Regions from separate parts of the Gordonia sp. PvP123 genome, predicted to be linked through region 1. Evidence: predicted binding sites of a transcription regulator. Region 1 holds the regulator's gene; the other holds the start of a gene.
What was found. Region 1 encodes LexA, which represses DNA repair genes until DNA is damaged. Its sites were predicted from a motif close to CGAACANNTGTTCG; they were not measured.

Region 1 (5,410 bases):
CCGACGGACTACCCCGGCGCCTGGCAGCAGGGCGACACCCGACTCGAACTGCGCTACCGCTTCGAACCCGGCGCGCCCGACGACGGGGTCACGGTCGTGATCCCGCAGGCATTGCTCCCCCATGTGCGTCCGGCCGGATTCGACTGGTCGGTCCCCGGCATGCGCGCCGAACTGGCCACCGCACTGGTCAAGTCCCTGCCGAAGCAACTCCGCAAGAGCATGTCCCCCGCGCAACGATTCGCCGACCTCGCCCTCGGCCGACTCACCCCCCGCAAGGAGCCGCTGGCCGCCGGACTGGCGCGCGAGCTGTCGGCGATCACCAAGATGAGGGTCACCGCAGCCGATTTCGACGTCGAACGGGTGCCGGCTCACCTCCGGATGCACTTCGCGGTCGCCGACGATGCCGGACGGATCATCGCCCGCGCGGACTCGTTGTCCGAGCTCCAGCAGAAGGGTGTGCCCGCGGCGCCGCGAACGGTGTCACGCACGCTGTACCGGGCCTGGACCGCCGACGGGATCGGCACGCTCCCCGAACAGACGACGGTCGACGTCGCCGAGCAGCGGCTGACCCGCTACCCGACGATCGACGCGGTCGCCGATGACAAGGGCCGCCCGCGTGGCGTGATCGTCGTGGACGCGTCCTCCCCCTACGCCCGCGAGCGTCTCCGTCGTCGAGGGCTCGTCGCCCTGCTCGAACTGGCGATTCCCCCGCTGTCCAAACGCCTCGCCGGCTCACTCGATCCGGCCGAACGACTCGCCCTGAGCCTGAGTCCCTATGCGGACATCGAGGCACTGCTCGCCGACTGCACTCGACGGGCCATCCGGGACGCGACCATCGGTGTCGCCGACGCCGAGCTGGCGGCAGTCCGCTCGCCACAGTCCTTTTCGGCCTTCCTTGAGCGGATCAGGCCGCGCGTCGCCGAGGCCGCCCCGGACTATTTCTCGCTCGCCGTCGCGGCGCTCGAACGGCTGGCGCCGGTCCGCGCGGCGATCGACCGGCACGCCGGATCGCTGGCTGCCGACGACGTCGCCGAGCAGATCGACCATCTCGTGTTCGACGGCTTCGTGGCAGCCACCGCACGGCGGCATCTGGAGAACCTGCCGCGGTACCTCGACGGTGCGCGGGCACGTCTCGAGGCGCTGCCCGCGTCCGCCGCGCGCGACAAGGCCGGCGTCGCGGTCGTCGATCGCGTCGTCGAGCGGTGGGCCCAACGGCTCGAACAGGTCCCTGAGCACCGACGGGCGATCGTCGACGACGAGGCGCAGTGGCTCGTCGAGGAACTACGGGTCGGGTTGTTCGCCGAGCGTCTCGGTACCGCGTTCCCCGTGTCGGAGAAGCGCGTCCTACGAGCTCTGGACCGACTCGGCTGAGACGGGATCGGTGGTGGCGGTCTCGACACGTCCGCCACCGGACGCCGACGACTTCAGATCGTCGATCTCGCGCTGGAAGTCCTCCACCGAGTCGAACGACCGGTACACCGACGCGAACCGCAGGTACGCCACCTCGTCGAGATCACGCAGCGGACCCAGGATCGCGAGACCGACTTCGTTGCTGGGGATCTCGGCCGATCCGCTCGCGCGCACCGTGTCCTCGACCTGCTGGGCGAGTTGCGCGAGTGCGTCCTCGGCGACGTGCCGGCCCTGACAGGCACGACGCACACCGCGCATGACCTTCTCGCGACTGAACGGCTCGGTGACCCCGTTGCGTTTGACCACGGCGAGCACGGCGCTCTCCACCGTGGAGAATCGGCGCCCGCACTCCACACACGAGCGACGCCGTCGGATGGCCTGCCCTTCATCTGCGACACGCGAGTCGATGACCTTGGTGTCGTCGTTCTTGCAGAAGGGGCAGCGCATCGTGTCCTCACGCAGGTCGCGGGACGCTGGAACGCACCGAAACCGTGCGCCCCGCCGCTTCTCGGCCGGCCCCTGTGACATCGAGGATACCGCCCGGCCTCAGCGGTACCGGGGGGTGAGCAGGGGCTGACCCACCTGCAGCGCACTCGACGGCAGATCGTTCATCGCGACGATCTCGTCGATCACGATGTCGCGGGGCATCTCGGGCGCCACCCGGCCGGCGATCGTGCTGAGGGAATCCCCGGCGCGCACGTGGACGACCTCTGCGCTCACCGCGGCGGGCGTCATCGAGTCCGAATAGTTCTGACCGACGACACCGAACACCCACACGACGAACGCGAGGCCGACGCCGGCGAGGACCGCGACGGCGGTGCGGCGACGGCGACGGAACACCGCCGCATCCGGACCGACCGGCCCGCGGCCCCGGGCACCCACCGCGGAGCCGCAGTGCGTGCCGCCGACGCGTGGCGTCAGTGGCGACCCGCCCACCGGACGGTTGCCTGCCGGCCGGTTGTCGACGGGCCGAGAACCGTCGGTCAGCGGGGTCCGGGTCCGGATACGGTCGGCGCGGTCGGTGCGCGCCCGGACGGTGTCGGGACGCTCGGTACGGACGGGAGCGACGAGAGTGGCGGTGCGCATGGTGCCCTCCGGGTGTTCGGTGCGGGATCTTCGGGTGTTCGGGTGTCTGGCATCCGGTGTTCGAACTTCGATCAGATGTTCGATGCACTGATGTTCGAATTTGTAGCACGGCGCACCGACAAAGTCTCGCGACACATCGAACAAATGTTTGAGGTGGAGGTCGCACTCCGCTAGGCTCGGACGCGGCTGAACATCCCCACGGGCCATCTACCAGCACGTTCCGAAGACGAGAGGAACCGAACATGAGTGACACCGGCGATAGGCGCGGCCGAGCGCGGGGAGCCGACGACGAGGCCCCCATCGACGTCGCCGCCGCCGAGGCCTCACTCACCCCGCGCCAGCTCGGGGTCCTGGAAGTCATCCGCCGCTCGGTACGCGAGCGCGGTTACCCGCCGAGCATCCGCGAGATCGGCGACGAGGTCGGCCTGGCCTCGACATCGTCGGTCGCCCACCAGCTACGGACCCTCGAGCGCAAGGGTCTGCTCAAGCGGGATGCGAACCGGCCGCGTGCGGTCAACATCGCGCCGAGCGAATCGCCGTCGCCGGAGACCCCGCCGGCCGGCCGGCTGCCCGAGCCGACCTTCGTGCCGGTCCTCGGCCGGATCGCGGCCGGTGGCCCGATCCTGGCCGAGGAGGCGGTCGAGGACGTGTTCCCGCTTCCTCGCGAGCTGGTCGGCGAGGGCTCGCTCTTCTTGCTGCGCGTCGTGGGCGAGTCGATGATCGACGCCGCCATCTGCGACGGCGACTGGGTCGTCGTGCGGCAGCAGAACGTCGCCGACAACGGCGACATCGTCGCAGCGATGATCGACGGCGAGGCCACCGTGAAGACCTTCAAGCGTCAAGGCGCCAATGTGTGGCTGATGCCGCACAACGAGCTGTTCGATCCCATCCCGGGCAACGACGCCGTGATCCTCGGCAAGGTCGTCACCGTGATGCGGCGAGTCTGACCTCTCCCCCGACCGAACGGTCGAGCACCGCCGCGGCAGCTTCTCGCGCCGCGGCGGGGTCGGACGTGGCCAGCGCGGCGTCGGCGGCGGCGCGGCAGTCCTGCGCGGTCACCTCGCCGAGCCGAGCCCCCACCGCGGCGGCCGCGGCCGGCGCGCTGGACAGCGAGGTCACCCCGAGACCGACGAGCACGCAGGCGAGATTCGGATCGGCAGCCGCCTCACCGCACACCCCGACCGGCTTGCCCTGGCGGACACCCGCTGCGGCGACACCCGCGATCAGGCTGAGCACCGCGGGCTGCCACGGATCGGTCAATCCGGCGAGATCGGCCGACATCCGATCGGCCGCCATCGTGTACTGCGTCAGATCGTTGGTGCCGATCGACACGAAGTCCACCTCGGCGAGCACGGCCTCGGCCAGGATGGCGGCCGCGGGCACCTCGATCATGACCCCGGCGACCAGGCCCCGGCCGCGGACCTCCGCGGCGAAGGCGCGCGCCTCGGACGGCGAGGCGATCATCGGCGCCATGACCCACGGCGCGACGTCGGAACCCGACGCGGCGTGCGCGATCGCGTCGAGCTGGTGGGCTCGGATCTCGGGATGCGCCAGGGCGATTCGATCCCCACGGACACCGAGCGCGGGATTGGATTCGTCTGGGTGGGTCACGAACCTCAAGGGCTTGTCCGAGCCGGCGTCGAGGGTACGGATCACCACCTTCTGGCCGTCGAAGGCATCGAGTACCTCGCGGTAGATCGCCGCCTGCTCGTCGACCGATGGTTCGTCGGCGCGTTCGAGGAAGGCGAGTTCGGTGCGGAAGAGTCCGACGCCCTCGACCGGATGCCCGGCGGCGGCCCGCGCCGACGATCCGTCGGCGACATTGGCGAGCACCGAGACGGCGATGCCGTCGGCGGTCTGCCCCGGACCCGTCCACCCGGCGACGAGCTCGGCGTGCCGACGATCCTCCTCGACTCGCGCCCGCGCCGTCTGCGCATCGGGCTCCACCTCGACCCGGCCGGTCGTCCCATCGACGAGAATGGTTGTGCCGGGTGCGATCTCGGCGAGATCGGCCACGGCCACCACACACGGGATCCCCAGTTGCCGGGCGATGATCGCGGTGTGGCTGGTCGGCCCACCCAGCCGGGTGACGAGCGCGATCGTGGTCGTCGGGTCGAGGCCGGCGGTGTCGGCGGGCGCGAGGTCGTCGGCGAGCAGCACCGAGGGCACCTGCGGTGTCGGCACGCCCGGTTCGGGTAGACCGAGCAGTTCGGCGAGCACGCGGTCGCGAACATCGTTCAGATCGGTGACCCGCTCGGCCATCAACCCGCCGAGTTTGGTGAACACCGCCGCGAACTGATCGGTCGCGGCGACGGCAGCGGCCTCGGCCGTGGCGCCCTTGGTGATGAGCGCGCTCGCGGCCCCGATCCACCCCCGGTCCTCGGCGAGTCCCGCGGTCGCCGCGAGCACCTCCGCGGTCACCCCGGTGTTCTGGGAGGCGCGCGTACGCAGTCGCGAGGCGACGGCGCCGGCCGCCGTGGCGAAGCGTGTCACCTCGTCGGCACGACGCTCCTCGGCGATCTCCACGCCGACGCCGAGCTTCTCCGGCGAGTGATCGGGTCGCTCGCCCGGCCACAGCGCGGGACCGTGGGCCAGTCCGCCGACCACCGGGGTCCCTGTCAGGATCTGCGCCATCGTCTTGCCTCTCACTCGACTACCGATGTGACCACCGTTACAAAAAGTGCTTGACTTGTCAACACAAACAGGCGTAAACACAATTACTACAACATGCAATCCCACACGCCTCAACAAGCGGGGTGGTCGGAACCGGAGATCGGAGCGGTGTGTACGCCGAGGAGAGACAACAGGCGATCGTCGACGAGGTGCGCGTCGCGGGGCGGGCGTCGGTGGCTGCGCTCGCCGAGAAGTTCGACGTCACGAGCGAGACCGTCCGTCGAGACCTCGCCGTCCTGGA
Region 2 (5,410 bases), on a different contig from region 1:
ATATCCGTGCGGCGTCTCGCCGCGTGGCGGTTTCACGTGATCGCACCCGGTGGTCGTGGCTTGGCTGTCATCGAGGTCGAGACCATCGGTGGGAGGGTGGCGAGAATCGAGATGGGCGCATGACTTCGAGCACCGTGGCGGAGTTGTTCTGACCGGCGGTGCTCGGGAGCCTGGTGTCTAGAAGGGTGGTGGGTTGGCGTCGTTCCAGCGCTGTTCGGCGCGTTGCTGGCGCCGGAAGTCGCTGTTGCGCAGTTCGTTCAGCCGTGCACGGGCGGGGTGGTCGGGTGGCCGTCTCGGGGTGAGTTTGTTGAACAGGTCGCGTCCGCTGAAGGCGTTGCCGACGAACATGTGCCCGGTGGGTGTGGTGAACCACGCGGTGAGGAATTCGTCCTGGTGGTCCTGCCAGCTGGTGAAGGTCTTGATGCGGTGGTGGAACCGGCACAGCGGTTTCAGATTCCGCGCATCGGTCGGCCCGCCGCGTCGTGGGTCGGTGTGGTCGAACGGGTCGGTGTGATCGAGATCGATCTGCCAGACCGGGGCGTTGCAGCCCGGGAAGGCGCAGCACAGTTCTCCTGCACGCACCAACGCCTGCAGCTTCTTCGATGGGGTGTATCGCGTCGAAGATCTGTCGGCCTCGGGTGCGACCGGTGCTGGTGCGGTTTCCGGTTCGGCAGGTGTGGGTTGGATGTAGGTGCGGCGGGCTTCGGCGAGCAGCGTTCGGGCGGTGTCGGAGTCGATGATGCCGTGCCTGTCGAGGAAGGCGGGGTCGTCGTCGAGTCCGATCAGGGTCGACAGGTTCACCACGATGTGAAACGTTGCGCGCGGAGCCTGCGACGGCGACGGCGAAACGGTCGGCTCCTGCGGGTCGGCGACAACCGCGTCGATGGCCGGGACGTCGGCGGGGGTGTCGAGGTCGCCGCTGGTCTCATCAAAGTCCTGCACCACCGTGGTGGTGCAGGCTTCGTTTGCGGCAGTGGCGCAGTCGTGGCACAGACAGGCGATTGCGGATTCGCTGCGGGCGAGTGCTTTGAGCGCGTCGGCGCGGCGCATGGGCAGGGTTCGCGGGTCACCGGCGTGTACCGCGTTGGCCATCGACGACAGGCGGGCGTTGAACTCGGCGGCGTCGGCGTCGGGCAGGGTGCCCGTGATCCGGGATTGCCCGGGCGTGAACCGATCGGGGGTGACCGTGACCTTGCGGTCACCCTTGACCCGCTCTTTGCGTCGGCGGATTGCGTCGGGCGCCCACTTTGCGACGATCGAGTCGACCATGGCGGTGAACCGTGCGGTCGACATCGGTGCGCGGGCGAAGATCGCCTCGGCCAGATGCGCGTCCACGGTCTGCATTTCTTCGTCATCGGTGATCAGATCGGTGCGCTTGAGGGCGATGAGGAAGCGGCGCTTGTCGATGCGGCCGCATGCCAGGGCGTGTCCGGTGAACGCGAGCCTGTACCTCAGTGCGTCACCGGCTTCGATGAGGTCTTTCGCCTCGGCCGGTGTCACCGTGAGGGTCGCGCCGACTTCGGCGATGGCCTGTTCGAGGCCGGTCGGACCGAACTGCTCATACGGGTTCTCCCCGGCGGCCACGCGTGCCGACAGGGCGTCGAAGGCTTCGATGGAGTCGAGTTCGCCGGTGTGCACCTCGGCGCGCCGCTGGGTGTAGTCCATTTCGCGTTCGTCGTGAATGAGACTGGCAACGGTCATCATTCGATGCGCAGACGCGGCCGCCAGGCCGGCGCAATGATTCAGGACCTCGACGAGTTCGGCGGCGGAGAGTTCATTGTCGGGACGAAGGCGCGGTTCGACGGAATGCTGTGATGGGTCCACCGCTGTGGATCCGGCCCCCGCCCCCGATGACATGACTCCACAATACCCGAACATACGTTCGAGTCAAGGGCTGATTCTCAACCTCTCCGACTCTCGTGCAAATGGAACCACGACACACCGACAGGTTGGAGGGTGGTCACAATGACTACGCAGCTGCTATGCAGACTCCACGGACCCGCTCGCGGTGCCATCATGGTGAGGCTACAATCGGCAACTCGTAATCCAGTGTCAGGCGGGAGGTGGAGTACAGCATGGCCACCATCGGCGATCCCCGCTTTGAGGCAGGCATTCTCACGATGAGCGACGCGGCTCGTTATCTCGCCATCAGTCAGCAGACGTTCCACCGCTGGGCGAAAGGCTACGACCGCGGGGAACCCCTCCTTCATGTGGTCGACGCGCCCCGGCGCAAGGCGAACGTGTCATTTATCGCCCTGACCGAGGCCTATGTCCTCGACGCCCTGCGAAACGCAGGTGTCCACGTCCGAAAGATTCGTCCTGCGCTCGAGCAGCTTCAACGGGACTTCGGCCGTGATTATGTACTGACAGCGCCGAATCTGGCCACAGACGGCGTTGATGTCCTATGGGACTTCGCCAAGACCCGAGCCGGTGCCGGGCTCATCGAAGCGCGATCCGGGCAGAACGTCATCCGCGAGATCGTTCAGGACTACATCTCCTACGTCAGTTGGGACGGTGAGCATCCGAACCGTCTGCAACTACGCGAGTGGGAACCAGACAAGGTCATCGTCGACCCGAATGTTGCCTTTGGGCAGCCGCGATTCGGCACATCAGGCCCCCGTCTGGCGGACGTCGCTGCGATGCTGAAAGCCGGAGAGGACGGGGAGGTCGTTGCCGAGGAGTTCAACATCTCCCGACCCCAGGTTCGAACCGCCGCTCGCGTCCTCCTGGGCCGCACCGCCTGAGTTCTATCTGGACGAGAACATCGCCGGCAAGACCTTGCGGCGAACGATCCAAGAGCTCGGCTACACAGTCCATACCCCGGCCGCGCTCTACGGAACCCGCGCAGCAGCGGAAGGGACGCCGGATGAACGCTGGCTCCGTGATGTCGGTCGGAACGGATGGGCGGCAATCGGTCGGGATACCACAATCCTCGTCACGCCCTCGGAGCTCCAGGCCTACAAGCGAGCTCGCATTCACCTGTTTCTCTTTCATGGTGAGGCGACCAGGCAGCAGCTGATTGACGCCCTCCACGCGAACTTGCGCGATATCTGTACTCACTGCATGAGTGGGACCCCTTCTGTCTGGCGCGTCTTCGGTGACCCGCGCCCGCGCCTTGAGCAGTTGATGTAACGGACGCCCCCACGCGTCACCCAATCCACGGTCGGCGACACCACTCGGGTTCTGGAGGCGTAGGTCAGAAGTGTCGGCGGGGCGGGCCGATTCGAATGAGGCGCGGGTCCTGCGTGAACTCGCGTACCTCGAACGCCCGGTCGATCTCTTCGGCGAAGCGGTCACGAACCAGCGAACCGCTTCTGTCGAATCCGATCCGGTACTGCGTCAACGTGGTTGTGAATTTCCAGACCGCCATCTCGTCGACATCTGTGGACACAGAGTCTTCGCACCGAATGCAGTCCTCGGCTTCATCGCTGTCCGGATCGTCGGCGTGTGCCTCACACGGCTCCCATTCCGAAGTGACGAGCGAACCCGGGCTCCACAGGGAGCCTTCCGTCGGTGGCCACTCGACCGCAAACCACTCGCCGGGCGAGACGCCGTACGTGTTCACTGCCGTGTCGAGGGCGGCCTTGCGGTGAGCTTCGGTCCAAGTCACTTGTGGCGGGACCGCTACGTCTTCGATGGGATCAAATCCGCAGTAGTCGTCGGGATCGCCGAGCAATTCCGAATCCACCATCTCACTCCCAGATGTCTCCGCTGCAGGCGATGTTGATTCGCTTGTGAGAGGGGGGAGTTCCGCGGCCAGGTATGCCGAGGAGTTCATTCGCTCGTGAATTGATGTCGCTGGGATCCGCGAAACAAGCTCGTCGACCACTACTTGGTCTGCTTCGTCGAGCACTGCCGACAACAGGCGCAGGGCATGTTTCCCGTCGGGTGGTGAGGTTTCTGATGCTCGCGAGTCCCAGAGGTCGGCGGCGATCTGCTTGTGCCGCTCGATCATCTCCGATACGCAAGCGTTCACGTCCTCCACCGACGTCAGATCGGGGAGCAAAGACTGCTCTTGCAAATCAGAGATCATACGCATGAACCGGTCTCGCGCATCCGCGGTCCAGTCGACCCAGCGCTCAGTCATCGCTACCTTCCTGGATGTTATCTGCGGCGAACCGTGGAGCCATCATCTCCATCTGCTCGAACACGGTGGTGATGGCGGCCGGCTGTTTGTCCGGTGGGTACTTGTACTTCACCAGCAGTCGTTTGATGGATGACCGCAACTTGGCTCGCACGTCGTCCCGGACAGTCCAGTCGAATTTCGTGTCGCGCTGCATGATTCGTACGAGGTCGCGCGCGATCTGTGCCAAGATCTCGTCGCCCTGGAACTCGACGGCCGATTCGTTGGTGGCCACCGCGTCGTAGAACGCGAGTTCGTCCTCGCTGAGGGCAGGGGAGAAGCGTCGGCCACGATGCCCCTCGGCCGCCACCTCCTTGGCCATCTCGATGAGTTCGGCGATCACCTCGGCAGACGTGATCTGCTGGTTGGTGTAGCGGTTCATGAGTTCGGTGATCCGCTCCGAGAAGTCTCGCTGACGCACAACGTTGTTGCGGGTGGCCCGAGCCGACTCCTCGGTCAGGGTCGCGCGGAGTGCTTCGATCGCGAGGTGCGGATTGGTTGCCGCCTTGGCCTTGGTCTCGAAGTCGGGACCGAGATCGGAGAGCGACGGCTTCGGGAGGCCGGCGGCATCGTAGATGTTTACGATCTCACCCGTTGCAGTCGACTTCGCCACCAGCGACGACAAGAGGCGTTTGATCTCCTCCGGGATCGGGCGGCCCTCGGCCTGTCGATCGGCAGCGTCGAACTTGCCCATCCACACCCGGACTTCTTCGTAGAACTGCACTGTCGGGCGCAGTTGCTCGAGTGTGTCCTTGCCGCCGGCGAGAGCCCACGCCTTGGCCAGGCTTGCGGCCAGAGTCCGGTATCGGCCCCCGAGCGTCTCCTCGCCCTCCGGGACATCGTTGCCCGGTGTCTCGGGCGACCGAAGATGCTCTGTCAGTCCGATCGCTGCGCGCATCCAACCCCGATCGGCCTCTTTCGCCTTCTCCCGCCAGTTGTATCCAGCGCACAGAGTGTCCAGCTGAGAGATCAATTCCTGTGTCAGTGCGACTGCTTCGTCCACGTTGCGGCCGACCGGCTGACTGGCCTGATCGGTCTCGGTGTACTCCGCCAACGCTTGCTGCAGGTTGTCCGCGAGGGGCGCGTATGCGACCAGCAAGCCGGACGGTTTTCCTCGGAACGTCCGGTTCACTCGCGCCAACGTCTGCATGAGCAACGCGCCCTTGAGTGGCCGATCGAGGTACAGCGTGTGCAGGGGTGGGGCGTCGAAGCCGGTGAGCATCATGTCCTTGACGATGACGATCTGCAACTCGTCGTCGGGGTCCTTCAGGCGCTTTTGGATGATCT

Region 2: the regulator LexA is predicted to act here: its motif matches at 1,872-1,885, upstream of ABIC25_RS04890 (HNH endonuclease signature motif containing protein).

Annotation. Positions count from the first base shown of each region.
Region 1 is NZ_JBEPPN010000001.1:342,176-347,585, forward strand. It holds gene hrpA (ATP-dependent RNA helicase HrpA) at 1-1,371, shown strand, start outside; gene nrdR (transcriptional regulator NrdR) at 1,345-1,857, opposite strand; gene ABIC25_RS01545 (LysM peptidoglycan-binding domain-containing protein) at 1,957-2,496, opposite strand; gene lexA (transcriptional repressor LexA) at 2,739-3,443, shown strand; gene ABIC25_RS01555 (phosphoenolpyruvate--protein phosphotransferase) at 3,421-5,130, opposite strand; gene ABIC25_RS01560 (DeoR/GlpR family DNA-binding transcription regulator) at 5,280-5,410, shown strand, end outside.
Region 2 is NZ_JBEPPN010000002.1:445,336-450,745, forward strand. It holds gene ABIC25_RS04890 (HNH endonuclease signature motif containing protein) at 178-1,857, opposite strand; gene ABIC25_RS04895 (DUF433 domain-containing protein) at 2,076-2,744, shown strand; gene ABIC25_RS04900 (PIN-like domain-containing protein) at 2,779-3,132, shown strand; gene ABIC25_RS04905 (hypothetical protein) at 3,197-4,087, opposite strand; gene ABIC25_RS04910 (type I restriction endonuclease subunit R) at 4,080-5,410, opposite strand, start outside.